3 regions of the Neobacillus sp. D3-1R genome follow, and region 3 is predicted to be linked to each of the others. Evidence: riboswitches for the same ligand, from Rfam matches in the RefSeq annotation. Region 3 holds a riboswitch; each other region holds the start of a gene.
What was found. Region 3 has a riboswitch for lysine ahead of ACSBPO_RS16905 (aspartate kinase). Riboswitches for the same ligand answer to the same signal wherever they lie in the genome.
Positions count from the first base shown of each region.

Region 1: linked by a shared signal. The riboswitch ahead of ACSBPO_RS22070 (transporter substrate-binding domain-containing protein) and the one ahead of ACSBPO_RS16905 (aspartate kinase) in region 3 are both predicted to bind lysine.
Region 2: linked by a shared signal. The riboswitch ahead of ACSBPO_RS21990 (ABC transporter substrate-binding protein) and the one ahead of ACSBPO_RS16905 (aspartate kinase) in region 3 are both predicted to bind lysine.

Region 1 is NZ_CP197471.1:4,392,888-4,396,020, reverse strand. It holds gene ACSBPO_RS22080 (DUF4179 domain-containing protein) at 1-961, opposite strand, end outside; gene ACSBPO_RS22075 (RNA polymerase sigma factor) at 974-1,483, opposite strand; lysine riboswitch at 1,673-1,856, shown strand; gene ACSBPO_RS22070 (transporter substrate-binding domain-containing protein) at 1,962-2,798, shown strand; gene ACSBPO_RS22065 (amino acid ABC transporter permease) at 2,870-3,133, shown strand, end outside.
Region 2 is NZ_CP197471.1:4,375,223-4,378,355, forward strand. It holds gene ACSBPO_RS21980 (amino acid ABC transporter ATP-binding protein) at 1-166, opposite strand, end outside; gene ACSBPO_RS21985 (amino acid ABC transporter permease) at 163-846, opposite strand; gene ACSBPO_RS21990 (ABC transporter substrate-binding protein) at 884-1,672, opposite strand; lysine riboswitch at 1,781-1,963, opposite strand; gene ACSBPO_RS21995 (M20/M25/M40 family metallo-hydrolase) at 2,150-3,133, shown strand, end outside.
Region 3 is NZ_CP197471.1:3,282,301-3,285,433, forward strand. It holds gene ACSBPO_RS16900 (YslB family protein) at 92-547, shown strand; gene ACSBPO_RS16905 (aspartate kinase) at 619-1,848, opposite strand; lysine riboswitch at 1,979-2,156, opposite strand; gene uvrC (excinuclease ABC subunit UvrC) at 2,225-3,133, opposite strand, start outside.

The sequences.
Region 1 (3,133 bases), 1.1 Mb from region 3:
GGTCAACAGAATAACCAAAGCCTTTTTTAAACTTCCTTGCATTAAGAAGTTGGCTTTCCACTTTACTCATAACATCGTATTGCTTTCCATCTTCATCAGTATAAGGGCCTGTATCCGTTCCAGTTACGACAACCCTTGTTTCAAGCTCTGAAAATTCTACTTCATGAATGGTGTATGTTTCATTTTGGAAAGTGAATTCCTTATTTAATTGGATCATTTCTCTTTCTGAAATTGCAGACTTGTCGAGTGTAAATGCTAGTGGCCAGATGGTCTCAAGCTCTTTTCCTTTTCCTTTTTTATCGTATATGGTTATATTTTTAATTTCTAATTGAATATTTTTCCCCTCAAGGTCTTTTAGTGATTCAAAGGATAAGGCTTCAGCGACTTTATTTTCTTTGCTATCATAATATCTGCTTCCCCAACCAACATTTTTAAGTTTTTTCTTTTGAGCATTTTCATCAATTAGGTTGATGGAACTATCGCCTTCAAAGATATCTAAATAATAATTTTCTAAATCTGTCTTATTGCTTTGGAAGGTTAAGAGGAGTTTCGTTTCTTTATCATCTGTCATGATGTTTTGAAAAAAGACAGTAATATCATGTTCTTGATCATAATAGGTTTGGTTAATAAACTGACCGTGACCTAGATCAATAGCGGCTTTTAAACCTGAATCATCTATATGATCACTGGAAAAGATTTTGTCGTACATTTGTTGAATAGTCGCCAAAGCCGGTGTGAAAGTTAAAGTTGAAATGGAAAGTAAACAAACCGCTGCCGCAACGGCTAATCTTTTATAAATCGTTTTCTTTTTGTTAGGCCCCTTGCGATTCATTATTAACAGTTTTTCTTGATTTCCTCGTTTTTCCGCTGCCTTTATTTTACTTTGTATATCAACCCAGACATCTGGGACTTGTTTTTCAATAGCTTTATTTAGATGTTTTTGTGTTTTTTCTTTTTCCATCTGATTTCCTCCTTAGTCTAATGCTTTGCGAAGTTTTTTCATGGCAGCATTATACTTCCAAAGAACTGTACCCAACGGCATTTCCGTGATTTTAGCAATTTCTCGATGCTTTAGACCTGAGATATCCTTTAAAATGACGATTTGCCTTTCCTCTGTATTCAACAATTCCAAGTATTTTGATAAGACCATTTTGTCGATAGGGTCCTCCGATAAATAATGGATTTGTTCAAAATAGTTTTGATCAAATCCGGTTAATTCCCGATTTTTTTTTCGATAAAGGTCTAATGCTGTGTTTCTTGATACACGAATGAGCCATGCCTTAACATTTTTAATTTCATGATTCTTCAGCTGCTGATAAAGTTTAATATAAACTTCTTGAAGCACGTCTTCAGATAGTTCAAAGTCTCTTAGAATGGAAAGTGCTATCGCAAATACATGTTTCTTATGTTGATCAAATAAAATCTTAAATTCAGCAAGGCTTTCATCATATTGTTCTGATTGGTGTAAAATAGGTTGAGCCATTTTTTTCCTCCCTTCACCTAATAGACGTTTGAATGTTTCTTTTTATTGGAAAAAAGATTAATTTTTTAAATGAATTTCCACTATTTTACCATGCAACCAATTTATATTAATATAGTTAATCAGGTTGACAGATTGATGGGCGTGTTGTAGCCTTATAAATATAATTTAATAGAAACCTCACTTTTTAATAGGTGAGGTAGAGGCGCGATATTTAACAGTCTTTAGTGGAGTTTGAGAAGCTTTGATGCTAAGGAGAAGGAAATGTCGCCGAAGTGAGTAATATTCTCCGTATTACTTGCTGGGTCTGCAGTTAAGAGCTGCAGGACTGTCTCAGTAAACTTTCCTGGTTTATCTGAGTTGTGCTATCTCATTTGAGAAAAGAGAGGAATTTAGGGCAACTATGCATAGTGCGACCTGAGTTTATCTCAGGTCGTTTTTTGTTGTAAAAAAAGCTCAAAAAAATAGGGGGAGAATGAACATGAGAAAGAAAGCATCATTATTTTTAGTATTAATCCTGTCCGCTATGATTCTATTAGCTGGATGTGGGACAAGCAGTCAATCCACTTCTGGGTCAGAAGGAGAAGATACATTTAAGGTAGGTCTTGAAGCTGGATATGCGCCATTTAACTGGACTCAGAAGGATGATTCCAATGGCGGTGTAAAAATAGATGGAGCGGCTGAATACGCTGGTGGTTATGATGTGGAGATTGCTAAAAAAATTGCCGATGGGTTAGGCAAAAAACTAGTGATTGTGAAAACCGAATGGGATGGTCTAGTACCAGCATTAACATCTGGAAAAATTGATGCCATTATTGCAGGGATGTCACCAACAGCAGAACGTAAAGAAACCATTGACTTCTCAGATAACTATTATAAGTCTAATCTAGTGATGGTTGTTAAAAAGGGTGGAAAGTTTGAAAATGCGACATCTATCCAAGATTTCAAAGGTGCAAAGGTAACGGCTCAATTAAATACATTCCACTACTCTGTGATTGATCAAATTGAAGGTGTATCTAAACAGACAGCAATGGATAACTTCCCAGCAATGCGAGTAGCACTTCAATCAGGAATGATTGATGGTTATGTATCAGAGCGTCCGGAAGCAGTTAGTGCCGCATCAGCAAATGAAAACTTCGCAATGGTTGAATTTGAAGATGGATTTAAAACATCAGAGGATGATACAGCTATCGCTGTTGGACTTGAAAAAGGAAGTAAATTAACAGAAAAAATGAATGAAATCTTAAAGGGTATCTCTGAGGAAGAACGTACTCAAATTATGGATACGGCTATCAAGAACCAACCTGCAGCAGAATAATGTTCGAGCAAACCGGCTGTATTCAATTATACAGTCGGTTTTATGATAATGAGGAAAAGGGGGAAGGAAAGATGAGCTTTGAGTGGGTCGTAAAGATTGTATTGGAAAACTGGCCAATGTTCCTACGCGGTGCTGGTATGACACTCTTTATAGCGCTGATTGGGACCATATTTGGGGCAATCATTGGATTATTGGCTGGAGTTATTCGTACGATTCCTGTTCCTGAACGTGGAGCAAAAAAAGTTATTCTTAAAATTATTAATATCATTCTTTCTATTTATATAGAGTTCTTCCGTGGAACACCTATGATTGTTCAGGCGATGGTTATTTATTAT
Region 2 (3,133 bases), 1.1 Mb from region 3:
CACTCTCTGCTACCTCTAAAAAGTTCAAGCAACGAAGAAGCGTACTTTTCCCAGAACCACTTGCTCCTATTAAAACGACTACTTCTTTTTCCTTTATCTCTAAATCGATATTTTTCAAAACATGTAATGAACCGAAGGATTTTGAAAGGTTTTTTATCGTTATCATGCGATTTTAACCTCCTTCGGTTTACTTACGTCTAATTTTTTCTCAAGACGGTTAGCAAACCAAGTGAAAATGAGAACAATAATTAGGTAATATAGTCCAACGACAAAGTATGTTTCAAACGGCATGTAGTTTTCACCTTGCACCGTTAGGGCTGTATTATATAAATCTGTAACGGAAATATAAGCTACCAGCGAGGAATCCTTTAAGCTAATGATAAACTGATTGGCTAAGGATGGGACTGCCCTTTTTAGCGCCTGTGGAAAAATGATTCGTCTCATGGCTAGTGAATAAGACATTCCAAGCGATCTTGCTGCCTCCATCTGACCGCGATCAATCGATTGGACGGCTCCTCTAAATATTTCAGCGATATAAGCGCCGGTATGAATCCCTAAAGCTAATGCTCCCGCTGTAAAACTATCTAACGTGACAAAATTAGCTAGTCCATAGTATAAAAACATAATTTGAACGATTAGCGGTGTCCCACGAATTACTCCAATATATATATCCGCTATTCGATTTAATAGTTTAATAGAAGAAATTTTAAAACCTGCAAATATTATCCCTATTATGGTTGCAAATAGTAGTGAGATTGCTGTAATCGATATCGTCATCCATGAAGCCTGTAAGAAGGCTATTCCATGCTCGGTTAGGATGCCGATTATATTGTGGAAAAAACTCATGATTAAGCCTCCTTAAGATTGCGTGGAATTTGTTCCATTATTTCTCCATAACATTGGTATTGAACCATTTCATACTAATTTTTTCATATGTTCCATCATCAATCATGGATTGAATTGCTTCGTTAATTTTATCTGCCAACTCTTTGTTACCTTCATTTACAGCGACACTTACGCGGTCTTCATTTAATAATTCACCAACTGCTTTAATCTTAAGGCCCTTTTCATTCATTGCGTTTACACCAACAATTTTATCTGTGATTACCGCATCTAAACGGCCTAACGCTAAATCCTGTAGAGCATTTACGTCAGTTGGATACCCTTTTACATCATCCGATAATTCATCGGCCATATCCTTCCAAGTACTAGCTTGAATCACACCAATTTTTTTACCTTTTAAATCCTCTTTTGATTGGATATCGGTGTTATCTTCTGCAATAAAGATCTGTGCACCTGACAGATAGTAAGGATTTGTAAAGTCAACTTGCTTATCACGCTCTGGTGTAGCAGTCATACTTCCTATGATTGCATCATATTTTTTCGCTTTTAAACCTTGAATGATCGTTTCCCACGGGTTAGTTACAGGGTTTGCTTCAAGACCAATTCTCTTCGCAATTTCTGTTCCAATTTCCACATCAAAACCAGTTAATTTTCCATCTTTTTTAAAATTTAATGGCGGGTACATACCCGTCATCGAGAATGTTAAAGAACCTTCCTTTACTAATTGCAGACCATTCTCTTCTTTTCCTGAACCGTTGCTTCCCTTTGCACCACAAGCAGATAAAATGACTAGCAATGCTGAAATCAAGATAATCGTAAGTTTTTTCATCGTTGTACTGTCCCCTTTTTTCAAAATTTAAAAAACGTTTAAAAATAAAAAAACACCGTCCCCTTCTGGGTATGACGGTGTCCTATACACCCTCGTTCTATAAGCATTGGTGAAGATAGTTCTCCACAATTCAAAAGAATTGTGACAGTTCTGCCCCTTTTCGAGTGCAGCCCCAGCTTTCTGAAACAGTGAGATTCAGCAGCTTCGGCGATTTATCCTTTTTCCTATTTTCATAGATTTCACTTCATCTCAAATAGGATACTCTTATAAATCGCGACCTCTACCCCATCTAATGCTTGCAAGATGAGGATTTTTATTCACATTTTTGTAACAATATACAAATTATATACACAGTATTTGATATATTACAATAGTAAAAATTTACAGTTTATTATAAAAATAAAATCCTTGACGTTTATTTCATCCATGATATACATTTTGTACAATACCAATTCTCAGAAAATGGGGGCTAAATGTATGTTGAACTGTCGTGAAGAAGTACTCGCTTTTACGAATCAACTTGTTAACATTGAGAGTATTGTTAACACAGAGGGCGAAAAGGTTATTGCCGATTCCTTACATAAGATGATTTCTTCTTTCCCATACTTCTCAAAAAATCCTTCTTACGTCACCGTTTCCCAAACGATAAACGATGATTTTGAAAGATACAATGTCCTTGCTTTTGTAAAAGGGACAAAAGGAACTAGCAAAAGAACGGTTATTTTAATGGGGCATATCGATACTGTTGGAATTGATGATTTTACTCAATTAAAAGATAAGGCATGCTATCCAGATGAACTGATGGAAGCACTTAAAAGTGAAGAATTGCCTGCTTCTGCTAAAGAGCAGTTAAACTCAGGAGACTGGTTATTTGGCCGTGGTGTCCTTGATATGAAGAGTGGCGTTGCTAGTCATCTTTATCTATTAAAATATTATTCTGAGCATCCTGATGAACTGGATGGAAATCTGGTACTACTAGCAGAATGTGATGAAGAGGATAGCTCACATGGTGTCCTTTCTGCTCTAAAAACACTTAAGGCCTGGAAGGAAGAGCATGGCTTTGAATATGTTGCAGCTATCAATGCTGATTTTGTTTCCCCTCGTTATGAAGGTGATCAAAACCGCTATATTTACAAAGGTACTGTTGGAAAGCTCCTTCCATCCTTCTTTATCACAGGGGCTGAAACTCACGTTGGTTCTGCATTTGAAGGTTTAGACCCTAACTTTATTGCAGCTGAACTGACAAAGCAGATTAACTATAATCCAGATCTTTGTAATGAAGCTCTCGGGGAAACAACTGTTCCTCCGGTATCATTAAAGCAAACTGATTTGAAGCCATCCTATACGGTTCAAACTGCGTTATCGGCGTATGTCTATTACAATTTCTTTATCCATTCTTGGTCACCAAAACAGGTTCTAGAAATATTAAAGGAGCAAGCGACCACTGCCTTTGAAAATACA
Region 3 (3,133 bases):
TTTTCTATTACATCCAATTTCCATTCATTTTCTGTGTAACCATGGAACGATTTGATTATAATAGAATAATAGAAAGAGAGGGAGAAACACTTTGAAGAAAACCCGCAGTGATGACCACGTTTTATCTCTTGAAGAGATTTTGATTCCTTCATTTGGATACGAACTAGTTCGAGAAGAACTATTAACTAATATACTTGGTAAAGATGCTCCGGATATTTTATATTGGTCTGGCAAACGCCTAGCCCGTTCATATCCCCTAGACTCCTTATCCGATATCATTCAATTCTTCGAAAGAGCTGGGTGGGGCGAGTTAGCAATAAAAAGGGAAGCATCCAATGAAATTTCTTTTACACTTACTAGTCCACTTATTATTCATCGTTTACAACAAAATAAAGATTCACACTTTAAGCTTGAAACAGGATTTTTAGCACAGCAAATAGAGTTACAGACTGAGATGCTTGCTGAGGCCTATGAGCAAATTCATAAAAAAGTTGGATTGGTTGAAATTATAGTCAGATGGGATAAAAAAGATCGAATCCATGAATAATGAAGCAACCCAAAATATTAAAATCAAAGATAAAAAGGTGTCCCTTTAATGGGACACCTTTTTCTTTCTTATTATGCTTTTACTTTGTTTCCAGCCAACTCAAATGTATCGTGTAAAACTTGCACAGCTGCTAGCATACTCTTCTCTTCCACAACGGTTGAAACCTTAATTTCAGAAGTACTAACCATTTTAACTTGGATATTATTTTTCGCAAGTGCTTCAAACATTTCTGCAGCTACTCCAGGATTAGAAATCATTCCAGATCCAACAATTGACACCTTTGCTAAATCAACTTCACTTTCGATTCGTTCAAATTGAAGCGTTTCTTTATTGTTTTCTAAAACGTGTAGAGTTTCTTCCAAATCTTCTGTTTTAATAGAAAAGGACAAATTCGTTGTGTCAAATCCAGTTGTACTTTGAATAATGATATCGACATTAATATGATGGCTTGCTAATGTTGTAAAAATAGTAGAAAGACTTGTTAATGAATTAGCTAATCCAATGACAGTTACTCTTGTTATTTCATCTTCAAATGCCACACCACGGACAACTAAGTTTTGTTCCATGCTAACTTCCTCCTCAATGATCGTTCCAGATTCTCTTTCCATACTAGAACGCACCTCTAATGGGATATGATAATTTTTCGCGAATTCAACCGCTCTTGGGTGCAGGACCCCTGCCCCTAAGTTGGCTAACTCTAACATTTCATCATAGCTAACCGATAATAGTTTTCGAGCATCTTTAACATAGCGAGGATCCGTAGTAAAAACGCCTGTCACATCTGTATAGATATCACATTTATCAGCCTTTAAAGCAGCTGCAAGAGCTACTGCTGTTGTATCGGATCCACCACGGCCTAATGTCGTGATTTCCCCTGAATCGGTTACTCCTTGGAAACCTGCAACCACGACTACTTTCCCTTCAGTTAGTTTTTTTTCGATGGCTTTTGTATCGATGTTGGTAATACGAGCATTACTATGAACATCTTCAGTCATTATTCCAGCCTGCCACCCCGTATAGGAAACAGCAGAGATTCCTATTTCAGCCAGCGCCATCGATAATAAGGAAATCGTTACTTGTTCCCCTGTCGATAGAAGCATATCCATTTCTCTTTTTGACGGATTAGATGATAATTCTTTAGCTAAAGTGACCAATTGATCAGTCGTTTTTCCCATGGCTGAAACAACTACCACAACATCATTTCCGTTATTTTTTTCTTCTAATACGCGGGCAGCAACATTTTTAATTCTTTCTGCACTGCCAACAGAGGTTCCCCCGAACTTTTGAACAATTAAGCCCACAATTTCCCCTTCTTTCAATGGTTTACATTAATTAGCATTTACATTAGTATTTCCTAAAAAAACAATAAAAAAAGCAATAAGAGGTCGTCTCTCATTGCTTTAGTAAACGTAAATATAAATACGTACCACAATGTGAGATAGCTCTCCAAGATAACACATCTTGACAATCCTACATTTCTTAAACGCAGGACCAGCAAAGAAAGAAAAGAGACTTTCTTTACTTCGGCGAACATTCCTTTCAAAGTCCTTCACAGAAGCTCTATCTTCTCCGAACTTTTACTCTTAAGGCTCGCACCTCTACCTTCACTATTAAAATTAAAAGTGATTGTTATTAAATTTTCACTAATTATAGCACATGTATTTTTTGACGACAACCTTATTCTTGCAACTTTTTCAATAGTAAGTCTGCCACATTTGCAGGTATTCCAATAGAGGTGAAATCCTTTAACTTTGCTTCCTTCATTTTCTTCAAAGACCCGAAATGCTTAAGTAGCGCTTTTTTACGTTTTTCTCCAATCCCTTCGATTTCATCAAGTAGAGATTGGAAAGCTCCTTTTCCACGAATCTGTCTATGAAAGGTAATGGCAAAACGGTGAACCTCATCTTGTATTCTTTGTAACAAGTAAAATTCTTGACTCGTTCTTCCTAAGGGAACCATTTCCAGTGGATTTCCGAATAAAAGCTGTGAAGTGCGATGCTTATCATCTTTTGCAAGGCCAGCTAATGGGATATCTAAGCCTAATTCGTTTTCAAGAATATCTCGAACAGCCTCTATATGCCCCTTCCCACCATCCACAATAATTAAATCTGGGAGTGGTAAGTTTTCTTGGAGTACACGAGTATACCTGCGACGCACTACCTCTCTCATGGATTCATAATCGTCCGGTCCCTCAACTGACTTGATTTTGTATTTCCGATATTCTTTCTTTTCAGGCTTACCATCTATAAACACAATCATTGCTGATACTGGATTTGTCCCTTGAATATTCGAGTTATCAAAGGCTTCAATTCGATGCGGAGTATAAATCCCCATTGCTGCTCCTAAGTTCTCAACAGCCTTAATGGTTCGGTCCTCATCCTTTTCAATTAAAGAAAACTTTTCTTTTAGTGCAATGGTTGCGTTCTTTTCAGCTAATTTAACTAGTTCTTTTTTCTGCCCTTTTTGGGGTTGTATCACCTTAACCTCCAAAAGTTCTTCTACTATGGCAGAATCAATAGAATGGGGAATCAATATTTCTTTTGGCTTAAAATGATTAGCCTTTGTATAAAACTGCCCAAGGAACGT